3 regions of the Vibrio sp. Vb0667 genome follow, and region 3 is predicted to be linked to each of the others. Evidence: predicted binding sites of a transcription regulator. Region 3 holds the regulator's gene; each other region holds the start of a gene.
The links. Region 3 encodes CRP, which controls carbon source genes, mostly activating them, when cyclic AMP is high. Its sites were predicted from a motif close to TGTGANNNNNNTCACA; they were not measured.

Region 1 (4,293 bases), on a different contig from region 3:
GGTTTTTTCTCGCTTCAGGTAATATTTTTGTCATTGTCTGTGTCGGATTGATCTTCACACCATTAGGCCGTGTACGAATCGGTGGTACTGAAGCAACACCGGATTACTCCTATGCCGGATGGTTGGCAATGCTATTTGCTGCGGGTATGGGCATTGGTCTCGTATTCTTCGGTGTATCAGAACCGATGTCCCATTTTAGTTCTGCGATTGGTGGCGTGAGCGTTGAGAATGGTGTACGTACTGACTGGGCACCGCTAGGTGGTGCAGAGGGCGATGCAACTGCAGCTTCGGCATTAGGGATGGCTGCGACGATTTACCACTGGGCACTTCATCCGTGGTCAATATACGCGCTCTTGGCTCTTGGGCTGGCTATCTTTTCATTTAACAAAGGTTTGCCACTCACCATGCGCTCAATTTTTTACCCTCTGTTTGGTGAGCGTGTATGGGGTTGGACTGGTCATATTATCGATATTCTTGCAGTGGTAGCGACGGTTTTTGGTTTAGCAACATCGCTAGGCTACGGTGCATCTCAAGCCGCAACGGGTTTGAACTTCCTGTTTGATGTCCCAATGACCAATACCACGCAGGTTATATTGATTATTGGTATTACTGCGCTCGCTTTAATCTCTGTTGTGGCTGGACTCGATAAGGGCGTGAAAATCTTATCTGAAATCAATATGGGGCTTGCAGCACTGCTATTGCTATTTGTTATTGTTGTTGGCCCGACGATTGCGATTTTAACTGGTTTCTTCGAGAACATCGTTTCCTATGTGGCTAATATCCCTGCCTTATCTATGCCATTTGGACGAGAGGATGTGAATTACTCTCAAGGCTGGACGGCGTTTTACTGGGCGTGGTGGATTTCTTGGTCACCATTTGTGGGTATGTTCATCGCACGTGTGTCTCGCGGTCGTTCAGTTCGTGAGTTTATTATTTGCGTTATTCTTATCCCATCTTCAGTTTGTGTGTTATGGATGACGGCTTTTGGCGGTAACGCAATTAGCCAATATGTTAATGATGGCTACGAGGCGGTGTTTAACGCAGAACTACCTTTAAAACTTTTTGCCATGTTAGATGTTATGCCATTGGCTGAGATAACATCTTTTGTCGGCATTATCTTAGTCGTGGTGTTCTTCATTACCTCTTCTGACTCAGGATCACTGGTTATTGATACTATTGCTGCGGGCGGTAAGGTCGATGCACCAACGCCACAACGCGTGTTCTGGTGTACGTTTGAAGGTTTGGTTGCGATTGCATTGATGTTGGGTGGTGGTCTAGCTGCTGCTCAAGCAATGGCGGTGACGACTGGTTTACCATTTACTATTGTCTTGCTTGTTGCAACGGTATCTTTGATAAAAGGTTTGATGGATGAACCTCGTCCAAAGGTGGTTTCTAAGAAATCAAAATAACTAGTATCAGCAGTTAAATTATTGATAAAAGCGGTATGCGAAAGCATGCCGCTTTTTTTTTGGATTTCAATTTTTCTCTGAGAAATGAACAGCATGGAAAATGGTCTTATTCTGGTTGTTTTTTGTACTGCGCATTTGGGTGACTATTTAATAAATTAGACCTCGAACTATTTTAACTTTTGGTTAATAGGTTTATTTTTGTGATATGTGTCACAAAAATACCGATAAAAAGGCGGATTATTTGATTTTTAGTCGCGAGGGATGCCCATAATAAAAAGGAAATTTAATTAGACCTCAAAGGATATGTATTTTCACATGATCACATCAGCACCTTGGGTCCTTTATCCAGAGATTGGAGAAGACTCAAGTAAAAAATGGATTTTTCGTGAGCCTAAAATCTCTGATGGTGACGACATTTACAGCTTGATTGCAGACTGTCCTCCATTGGACATGAACTCATCTTATTGCAATTTCCTACAGTCTACGCATTTCAGCAAAACCAGTATTTTGGTTGAGCAAAAAGGCGAAATCGCAGGTTTCATTTCCGGTTATCAGAAACCAGACGAGCAAGACGTTTTATTTGTCTGGCAAGTTGCAGTCTCACCTCGCTTTAGAGGTCATGGTTTAGCATTCCGCATGTTGAAAGAACTTCTCACCCGAGAGGAATTAGGCGGTGTTAAATCGGTAGAAACTACCATCACGGAAGATAATAAAGCCTCTTGGGCACTGTTCAAAAAGTTAGATGCGATGAACGGCAATTCTGGCCAAGTAAGCACATTTTTGGATGAAGAAGCCCACTTTAAAGGCAAACACGATACAGAATATTTGTATCGCATTCCTCTCAAATAATCCTCAAACAATAGGAATTAAAAACGGTCTCATCATGGATATTTTCAAAAAGCAGGAATCCAACGTACGCTCATATTCAAACAATTTCCCGGTCGTTTTTCGTAAAGCGAAAGGCTGCTGGCTAGAAACAGAACAAGGTGAACGATACTTAGACTTCCTTGCTGGAGCGGGATCTCTAAATTACGGCCATAACAATCCAGTACTAAAACAAGCGTTGCTTGAGTACATTGAAATGGACGGTATTACTCACGGTTTGGATATGCACTCAGAAGCGAAAGCATCGTTTCTGGAAGCGTTGGATACTTACATCCTTAAACCAAGAAACTTGGATTACAAGGTTCAGTTTACGGGCCCAACAGGTACTAACGCTGTTGAGGCGGCATTGAAGCTGGCTAAAAAAGTAAAAGGCCGCGACAGCGTCGTTGCGTTTACTAACGGTTTCCATGGTTGTACTGCTGGCGCACTGGCTGCAACGGGTAACCAGCATCACAGACAAGGTAACGGTTCTAGTCTAAGTAACGTCACTCGTATTCCATTTGAAGGTTACGCTGGCGTAGATGGTCTTGCGCTGTTCGAAACCATGCTAAATGATAACTCTGCAGGTATGGATAAACCAGCCGCTGTACTTCTTGAAACTGTGCAGGGTGAAGGTGGTTTAAATGCTGCTTCAAACGAGTGGTTACAACGTTTGAGCAAAATCTGTAAAGCCAATGACATTCTTGTGATTGTCGATGACATTCAAGCAGGTTGTGGACGTACCGGTACTTTCTTTAGTTTCGAGCCGTCTGGTATCCAACCGGATATCGTGACGCTATCGAAGTCGATCGGTGGTTACGGTTTGCCGATGGCTGTCGTATTACTTAAGCCTGAGCTTGACCAGTGGAAGCCAGGCGAGCATAACGGTACGTTCCGTGGCAATAATCACGCCTTTATTACTGCTGCAAAAGCACTAGAAATTTACTGGGCAAACGATGATTTTGAAACACACATCAAGCAGTGTTCAGACAAGGTAAGTGCTGTTATTGACCGTTGTGTTCGTCGCTTTCCACAAATGTTTGTGCAGAAAAAAGGCCGCGGCATGATGGTTGGTATTGAATGTATCAATGGTGACATGGCATCTGAAATTGCGAAAAACTGTTTCGAGAATGGAATGGTGATAGAGACAGCGGGTCCAGACGATGAAGTTGTGAAGTTCTTCTGTCCACTAACTATCAGCGAATCAGAGCTAGATCAAGGACTAAGCATCTTTGAAAATGCAGTAGAGACTATCGCTGCGAAACATTTCAAACAAGCATCTTAATAAGGATTTTAATTATGATCGTCAGAACTCTAGATGAATGCCGCAACAGCGAACGACGTGTTGTTTCAGATAACTGGGAAAGTGTCCGCATGTTGTTGAAAGACGACAACATGGGTTTCTCTTTCCACATCACAACGATTTATGAAGATACAGAAACTCATATTCACTATCAAAACCACCTTGAATCGGTGTTTTGTATGAGTGGTGAAGGTGAGATTGAAGTTGTAGGTGGAGAAACGTACCCAATTAAACCAGGTACATTATACATCCTTGATAAACACGATGAGCACTACTTGAGAGCTTATAAGAATAAAGAAATGGTAATGGCGTGTGTGTTTAACCCACCGATTACTGGCGCTGAAGTGCACGATGAAAACGGTGTTTATCCTCTCGTTGACTAAAAGATGATGGTGGGGTGCTTTGCCACCCCACACTTAACTATCTCTTCTTTTTTCTTTTTAAAGTTACCAATCAAAAAAAGGCTTATCATGACATTTACCGTAGAAAAAATCGGCGGTACATCAATGACAGCATTTGATGCTGTTCTCGACAATATTATTCTTCGTCCCAAAACACCATACAATCGTATTTTTGTCGTATCTGCATACGGTGGTATGACCGATGCGCTGCTTGAGTGTAAAAAAACCAGTAAACCAGGCGTTTATCAGCTTATCGCGAAACGCGACGACAAATGGGAAGAAGCGTTAGCGTACGTTGAAAGCCGTATGTTGCTGA
Region 2 (4,293 bases), on a different contig from region 3:
AACCTTGTTGCAAATCGTTAATGCCACCTTCTTGACCATTTTGAATCAAATAGCCAATCGCACTGCGGTGTACACCAGTTGGCTCTTTGGTCGAACGGCCATTGCGCAAAGGTGAGGCACCGATAAAACACGCATACACAGCTCGCGTTAGTGCTACGTATATCAAGCGTAAGTCTTCCGCCAAACGCTCTTTATCCGCTTGCTTCATGGACGCATCGTTGCCAGTAATATCCAGTACCGTGCGGTCATTGGCTGCATCGTAATATTTGGCTTCACTGGCTTCTCGATAGCTGAACACAAACGGCAGAAATACGAGGTCATACTCCAAGCCTTTTGATTTGTGAATAGTTACGATCTGCACTAAGTTACGTTCCGATTCTAAACGTTGGATTTGGTCATCACTGCCACCCAAACCGTTTTCCGCATCACTGATAGACTGAGCGAGCCAACGCAGTAGACCGTGATCGCTGTCCAGTTCATTACTGGCTTGTTGAAGCAGTTCACCGATGTGCATTAAATCGGTAAGCACTCGCTCACCATTTTCACCCTGTGAACTCGCGCCTTCTTCTAGTAATCGCTCGGCAATATGGCGTTTGCTGATCACCGCCCGCAGCATCGGCAGCACACCACGCTGAACCCAAAGTTTGCGATATTCTTTGAATTCGTTTACGGCGTTTTCCCACACAATTTCATCGTTATTAAGTGCATCCAAACTTGCTGCATCAAGGGCAAACAGCTCAGAGGCAAGACTTGCACGCAGCGCACGGTCATTTTCTGGAGTCAGCACCGCTTGCAGCAAACGCTGTAGATCCTGCGCCACTGAACTGGTAAACACACTGTCTCGGTTAGACAGGTACACGCTGGCAATGCCTTGTTCAGCCAGCGCTTGTTTGATCATTCGACCTTCACTACCTGTTCGAACCAACACCGCGATATCGCCCGCTTGAACCGCTTTCTGTTTTTCGCCATTCACGAGACACGCTTGCCCCTGTTGAGCCTGCGTCAAAATGGTTTGGATTTGGCTTGCGGTCGCCTCCGCCATCCGAGTCAAATACTCGCCTTTTGGTAGCGGTTTATCGTCCGCTTCTTGCAACCAATAAGTCAGCGCGGGTTGCTTTTGGCCACCGATAGTCCAAATGCGTTTTTCGGCATTGGGACTGTACTTAACGGGTAAGAACGGGATGTCCGAATCATAGATAAATGGACTGTCTGGCAAAGCAAATACTTGGTTTACCGCCTGCACCATATCTGCGCTAGAACGCCAGTTGGTTCCTAACGTGTAGTGGGCACTTACTTGGTTACGCGCTTTGATGTAAGTGAAAATGTCTGCGCCACGAAAGCCATAAATCGCCTGCTTGGGGTCACCGATCATAAACAAACCACATTCTGGGTTGTTCAGATAAATACAGCTGAAAATACTGTATTGAAGCGGGTCGGTATCTTGGAACTCGTCAATCATTGCGACAGGATACAAAGTACGAATACGCTCAGCCAAAAGCTCGCTTTCGTCCGTATCGATAGAAGCAGAAAGTTGCGTCAGCAAATCATCAAAAGAGAGCCACTGTTTTTGATTTTTCGCGTTAGCCAGCATCACACGACAATGTTCAATTGCATGAGCAAGCAGTGGCGCTTTTAAGCTGATTGGGTTGGTAAGAAATGTTTCAATGGCTTCAAATACCGCATGCTGCGGCGCACTGCCTTTCGGTGTTTTTTCCAACAAGACGTTTTGCGCGAATTTCTCCAGCTTGTCTGGATAATCGTAACCTGTAGTTTCCGTTGCCGCCCAAGCGTTTACCGCCTCCAACCACGTCGGCAGAGACTTTTTGGTGTAGCTGCGTTTGTTAATATCTGAACCTGAAATTAGCGTTAAGAAGTCATCTTGGCTTTCTCGCCACTGTGCTTTTAATTCATCAATTTTTTTCAAATTTTCAGTATGAAGATCAGCCAAACTGCCTTTCATTGCCGGAACAGAAAGGCTTAACGGCGCACCAGTTAAGTAATTGCTGATGTCAGACAATAACGCAGATGGAGAGCCCCATAGCTGGCGAATTTCTCCAGCCAAGGTAAATGGCAACGGGTAGAAATTGCGGCGCCAGTAATCGGCTACAACTTGCGCTTTTAGGTGACTTTCATCGGTCACAAACTCGTTATTAAATCGGCTGCCAGATTCAAACGCATTTTGCGTTAGCATACGTTGGCAAAAACCGTGAATGGTGTAGACCGCCGCCTCGTCCATCTGACGCTCTGCCTGCAATAAAATTTCTGCGGCTTGCTTGTGATCGTCAAACTCATTAAGCAAAGGTTGGATCACCGGGTCGGAACTCTGTCCACGCGCAAACGCGATTCGCGCATCATGGATTCTTGCCCTGATACGATCGCGTAATTCCGCAGTTGCCGCTTCGGTAAAGGTTACAACCAGAATTTGGTCGACCGTAAGCGGTACGCGATGTCGAGTTTCCGCGCTGCCATGACCAAGCAAAAGACGCAGATATAAACCTGCAATAGTGAAGGTTTTACCTGTACCTGCTGATGCCTCGATTAACCTCGCACCGTGCAGAGGAAACGTCATCGGTTCTAGTGGCGTTGGTTGAGGTTGCTCTGTGCGGTCTAACGTATGTAGAGGACACTCTGCACCTGACATTTGATCCATAACGCTGAATCTCTCCGGATTATTTACTAGGACGTATCACCTAATAAATGTGATCTATAGTTAAAAATTCTATTAATATGTTTAACAAGTTGGATAATTTAGAGCTTTGTGAGATCTTTCTCACGGTTATCCATAAGACGTACCGTTAGTATGCGCCCCACGAGATAAGCCAAACCTTTTTGGCGGCACAACTCAAATGAATTAAACAAAAGTATCATGGTCCCTCTGACCTTGTGGCCGTACAGCGAACGCCCTACAAAAAATAATGATTTTCTGGCGGCCACCCTACTCTTCCTTCTCTTTACCCAGCTGTCTTTATTACGCTTTTACATCATCAGCGTCTTGAACCGCTAAGCGCGCACCTTGCAGTACTAATGCTGTCAGCAAACGAACTTCTGAGGCCAACTCATCATTCCAAGCAGGCCAAATTCGAGAGATGTACGCATTACTGCCTTCGCCCGGGCTCATGAAGCCATCATTGAATGCGTCAGCCATTTTCTTCAAAGATTTCTCTTCGTCATCGACCCACTGACCGCGGCTAAAGCCCGCTTCAACACAAGCCAACGCCGTTTTCGGGAAATAAGGCAAAGGCTTAGTCATGCCTTCGAAAAATAAGCGAACTAATTCAGTCAGTAGCTGTTTGGCATACTGCGCATCGGCAATTTCTGGGTAGATCAAATGCAGCGCGCCTTCTTTACGATCGTAACCAATGATGTGAGTTTTCTTAGCATGACCCGACGCCGACATGGCAAGGTGATCGATCCACGCTGCAAGGTAATCCTGCGATCGAATCTTACCGCTTCGATAGCGAATCAAACCGGATTGGTAGCATTGAGTTAGCCAACCTGTTAGACGAACGTTTTTCTCTTCGCCTTCATTTCGCTCAAACAAGGAATCAAACGTCAGGTCGATTTCCAAATCGTCTTGAGGCGCACCAGATAAAAACGCCAGTTTATCCACCAGCTCTTCCGCCTGAACTCGGTTGGTTTCAAATTCGATATCACCAAACGCCCCCACCGGCAGTTTGCCTTGCGCGCGCTGTTGACTCATAAAGTGTTTAAGCACCTCTGTTTTTTTCTCTGGCTGCATCAATGTCGCTTCAAGCAAGGTTTCTAACAGCTCATCACGCATTTGATAGCTTTCCAAACCACCTAAAACAAAGGGTTCGTCGTCTTCCATCACCGGTAGTGGCGGTTCAAAGATTACTTTTAAACGACGATTGAAAAAATACTGCACTGGTAAACGCCAGAAACGTTGCAACTCGACTAAGTCGAGCTCAAGCGGGAACGTCGCTCCCAACAGATAGTCGTCTAATGCCCGATTAAAATCACGACGGACATAGCCTTGCGATTGACTGCTTTGAGTCAATGCCGCTGGAATCCACTCTTTCGCGTAGCTAGCATGCATGCCTTGGAACGCACTTGGGCTAAACGGCACCATGGCGTGGGTATTCACCAACGCATTTAATAAGTTGTCGCCAGACTCATCAACGGGCAACGCTTCATCACCACTTAAACAATAGTTTTGGTGACAGTATTCCATCAGCTCAGAAACCAGAACCGAAGGCACTCGCTCGGTGTTGTCTTGGATTGAACGGCCAACATAACTGATGTAGAGCGTTTGCTGTGCAGACAACATGGCTT
Region 3 (4,293 bases):
ATTACACCGTCAATTTGCTGGTCAACCGGGCAAGATGCTCGCACTAGAAATGGGTGGTAATAACCCGATGGTGATCTCTGATAAATATGGTGATTTGGATGCCACGGTTTACACCATCATCCAGTCAGCGTTTATCAGTGCTGGGCAGCGTTGTACGTGTGCTCGTCGTTTGTATGTGCCATTGGGTGAAAAAGGCGATGCGCTTATCACTAAGCTCGTCGAAGCGACACGCAATATTCGCGTAGACCAACCATTTGCAGAACCTGCGCCATTTATGGGACCGCAAATTTCGGTCGCGGCAGCCAAGTTTATTCTTGATGCACAAGCTAATCTACAGTCTCTTGGCGGTGAAAGCTTGATTGAAGCGAAAGCAGGAGAGGCGGCGTTTGTTTCTCCTGGCATCATTGATGTAACGAACATTGCTGAGTTACCAGATGAAGAATACTTCGGCCCACTTCTGCAAGTGGTGCGTTACGAAGGGTTAGACAAAGCCGTGGCGCTAGCAAACGATACGCGCTTTGGCTTATCTGCTGGTTTGGTCTCAACCGACGACCAAGAATGGGAATACTTCGTTGACCACATTCGTGCAGGTATCGTGAACCGTAACCGCCAGCTCACTGGTGCAAGTGGTGATGCGCCATTTGGTGGTCCGGGAGCGTCGGGTAACTTGCGCCCAAGCGCTTACTACGCAGCAGATTACTGTGCGTACCCAATGGCATCAATGGAAGGTCAAGAGACTGTCTTGCCTGCAACATTGAGTCCAGGTGTAGCGCTATAAGTTTTAATAATAGAGTCGCAACTATGCATTGCGGCTCACCTTGCCGGCGCATCATTTAGGTATGGGTTGTAGTGATCGTTGGCAGAACACGAAAAGTGAGCAAAGACTCGGAAAAGCGTGTTGACTGACTGGCATTTACCGTCACAGGTTGATGGTTGCTCGTTCATTATTCTGGACAACTTTTGTTGTGAACGAGCAGCCAACTTCCGCTTACCTTTAAACTCTACATCTCGTAACAAGGAGTCGTTATGACGCCCGATGTGTTATTTGAATCGCTATGGCAAGATTACATTCAACGTCTTTGCCCTTCGGCTGCTAAAGTGCATCAGCTGCTTCAAGAAGATGAGCCTCTGATTAATGATCATATAGCTTTACGTACCTTCAATATCGCGCCTCTTGGTATTGAAACTCTAGCTAAGCCATTTGTAGCTATTGGTTACAAGGCGTGTGGTGATTACGTTTTCGAAAGCAAAAAGCTGGTTGCTAAGCACTATGAGCACCCAGATCCGAAGCAACCTAAAGTATTTATTAGTGAGCTAAAAGTTGAAGAGTGCTCGTCTGAGCTACAAGAGATTGTGAAAAATTTGGTGGCACAAGTCGATGCTGACAAGCTGAACGATAGCGCATTCTTACATGGTGGACGCTTGTGGGATTTAAGCTTTGCTGATTACCAAACGTTGGCTAAAGAAAGTGAGTACGCATCTTGGCTTGCGGCGCATGGTTACGGAGCAAACCACTTCACGGTGAGCGTTAACCAGCTCAATGAATATGAAGAAGTGAAGCAGGTAAACGATCATCTGCGTACCGCTGGGTTTACCATTAATGAAAATGGTGGTGAAGTGAAGGGCACTCCTGAGGTGTTGCTAGAGCAGTCATCGACCATGGCAGATAAAGTAGCGGTTCGTTTTAGCGAAGGCACTGAAATTATCCCTGGCGGGTTTTATGAATTTGCTAAGCGCTATCCGATGGAAAATGGTGATTTGTACCCAGGTTTCGTGGCCGCTTCAGCTGACAAAATCTTTGAAAGCACGAATGGCTAAGTTTTAGGGTTAACCTGTTAAGCTTACTCATTAGTGTTCGCTGCACCCTATCTCATTTGGTCATGAGTAAATAAAAAGCCACCAATGTTGCCATTGGTGGCTTTTATAATTTTGTTCGTGTCACTCTAGTTCGAGATTAACGAGTACCGTAAACCACGATGGTTTTACCGTGAGCAGAGATTAGGTTCTGCTCTTCTAGCATCTTCAAGATACGACCTACTGTCTCACGAGAACAGCCAACAATTTGACCGATTTCTTGACGAGTGATCTTGATTTGCATGCCGTCTGGATGAGTCATTGCGTCTGGTTGTTTTGCAAGGTTCAGAAGCGTCTGAGCGATACGACCAGTTACGTCTAGGAACGCCAGGTCACCCACTTTTTGGCTAGTTACTTGAAGACGACGAGCCATCTGCGCAGAAAGACGCATTAGGATGTCTGGGTTTACTTGGATAAGCTGACGGAACTTCTTGAAAGAAATTTCAGCAACTTCACAAGGAGATTTAGCACGAACCCAAGCTGTGCGCTCTTGGTCTTCCTCGAATAGACCAAGTTCACCAATAAAGTCTCCTTGGTTTAGGTAAGAAAGGATCATCTCCTTACCTTCTTCGTCTTTGATAAGAACCGCAACAGAACCTTTAACGATGTAGTACAAAGTTTCTGCCTTTTCGCCCGCGTGAATTAGCGTGCTCTTTGAAGGGTACTTATGAATATGACAGTGTGAAAGAAACCACTCTAATGTTGGGTCGGTTTGAGGTTTACCTAGAACCATAATATCTCACTTCCTCTGCAGGGTACGCTTGCGCTATCCATATTTTAGCTAAGCCTGAATTAGGCCTACTAGAATAAGAGCACTTTTTATATGCTGCAAGCTCTCTTGTGTTTCGGTAAGAAATAGTATCCTTTTTCGAAAACGATTTCTTGATTTTAATCGTGCCATGATTGAGATTTTGTAAGCAAAACTGTGCACATGATCACGGTATGAAAAGTAAACATCTTCGCAGGCAGGTTTTTAGCCAATTTTCCCTGTTTCGATGAGCTGTTGTAGGATAGGCCGAACTATGAGCTCCATTGCAAAGCTCATCTTACCGCCGGGTACGACAATCGTGTTGTGGCGTGACATGAATGAGCCATCAATCATGGCCAGCAGATATGGGAAGTCGACATTCTTGATACCGCGTAGGCGAATCACCACAAAACTCTCATCCAAACTAGGGATGCCTTTTGCATTAAGTGGGTTGGAAGTATCAACGGTCGGTACGCGCTGGAAGTTGATGTGAGTACGAGAAAACTGCGGAGTGATATAGTTGAGGTAATCGTCCATGGATCGCACGATTGAGTCCATTACCGCTTCACGCGAATGGCCGCGATCGCGAGTGTCACGTACGAATTTTTGTATCCACTCTAAGTTCACAATCGGCACCATGCCGATTAAGAAATCCACATGTTGAGCAACATTAACATCGCCATCGACCACGCCACCATGTAACCCTTCATAAAACAGCACGTCGCTGTTTTCGGGTAAGTCTTGCCACGGTGTAAACGTGCCTGGCATTTGATTGTAGGGAACCGCTTCGTCAAACGTGTGCAGATAACGGCGCACGCTGCCAGTGCCGTCATGCCCGAACTTACGGAAAAACTCTTCTAATCCCGGGAAGTCATTAGCTTGTGGGCCAAAGTAGCTAATGTGTCGACCTTGCTCGCGGGCTTTGCGAATTTCGATGTCCATTTCTGGGCGAGTAAAGCGATGGAAGCTATCGCCTTCAACCCATGCGGGTTTAACGTTCATCATATTGAACATTTTACGGAAGGCTTCAGATGTAGTGGTCGTGCCGGCACCGGACGAACCAGTAACCGCAATAATTGGGTGTTTAGCTGACATGACAAACCTTGTCGAAAATTACTTACCTGTAATGTGCAGTAGAGTTACTACTGCACGGTCGATATCCCACTATAGCACGTAACAATACCTTAGCACGTAACAATACCTTGTCATCGAGTGGGATACGGTAAAATGTGAAGGGTCTAAAATTTTGTTTTATGCTGAATATCGACGGTTTCGTGTAGCTCAGAGAACACGATAACCGCTTCACCTTTTTCCAATTGAGCTTTAACTTGATCAATTTTGTCTTGCAAAGAAACCTCGACGGTTCCGTAATCCGTTCCTTCGCGTAAGACGAATTCACGAATTAAGTTTTCCAATGTTTCCGGCGCAATGTCTTGCCATGGAATGATCATAAATACCTCTAACTTTTATGATGAGCGGCTAGTTTACTGCGTTCGTTGCTTGGATACAGCAGAAAGGTAATCTGCGGCGATACTTTCGTAATACGCAGGCAGCGCTTCCTCCAACCAAAACTTAGGTTTTAACGCCGTTCCTGTCAGGAAGCCAACATGGCCGCCGTGCTCAAAGAGACGGTAATCAATGTTATCTGGCAGAACAAACTTCGGGATCACATCGTCGGTCATGAACGGATC

Region 1: the regulator CRP is predicted to act here: its motif matches at 1,609-1,624, upstream of ectA (diaminobutyrate acetyltransferase).
Region 2: the regulator CRP is predicted to act here: its motif matches at 2,760-2,775, upstream of recB (exodeoxyribonuclease V subunit beta).

The regions. Positions count from the first base shown of each region.
Region 1 is NZ_JAWPOL010000003.1:107,667-111,959, forward strand. It holds gene R8269_RS05790 (BCCT family transporter) at 1-1,409, shown strand, start outside; gene ectA (diaminobutyrate acetyltransferase) at 1,725-2,258, shown strand; gene ectB (diaminobutyrate--2-oxoglutarate transaminase) at 2,293-3,558, shown strand; gene R8269_RS05805 (ectoine synthase) at 3,573-3,959, shown strand; gene R8269_RS05810 (aspartate kinase) at 4,047-4,293, shown strand, end outside.
Region 2 is NZ_JAWPOL010000010.1:46,070-50,362, forward strand. It holds gene recB (exodeoxyribonuclease V subunit beta) at 1-2,641, opposite strand, end outside; gene recC (exodeoxyribonuclease V subunit gamma) at 2,969-4,293, opposite strand, start outside.
Region 3 is NZ_JAWPOL010000026.1:35,127-39,419, forward strand. It holds gene astD (succinylglutamate-semialdehyde dehydrogenase) at 1-778, shown strand, start outside; gene R8269_RS18640 (DUF1338 domain-containing protein) at 1,027-1,818, shown strand; gene crp (cAMP-activated global transcriptional regulator CRP) at 1,955-2,587, opposite strand; gene R8269_RS18650 (phosphoribulokinase) at 2,828-3,697, opposite strand; gene R8269_RS18655 (YheU family protein) at 3,841-4,053, opposite strand; gene R8269_RS18660 (hydrolase) at 4,087-4,293, opposite strand, start outside.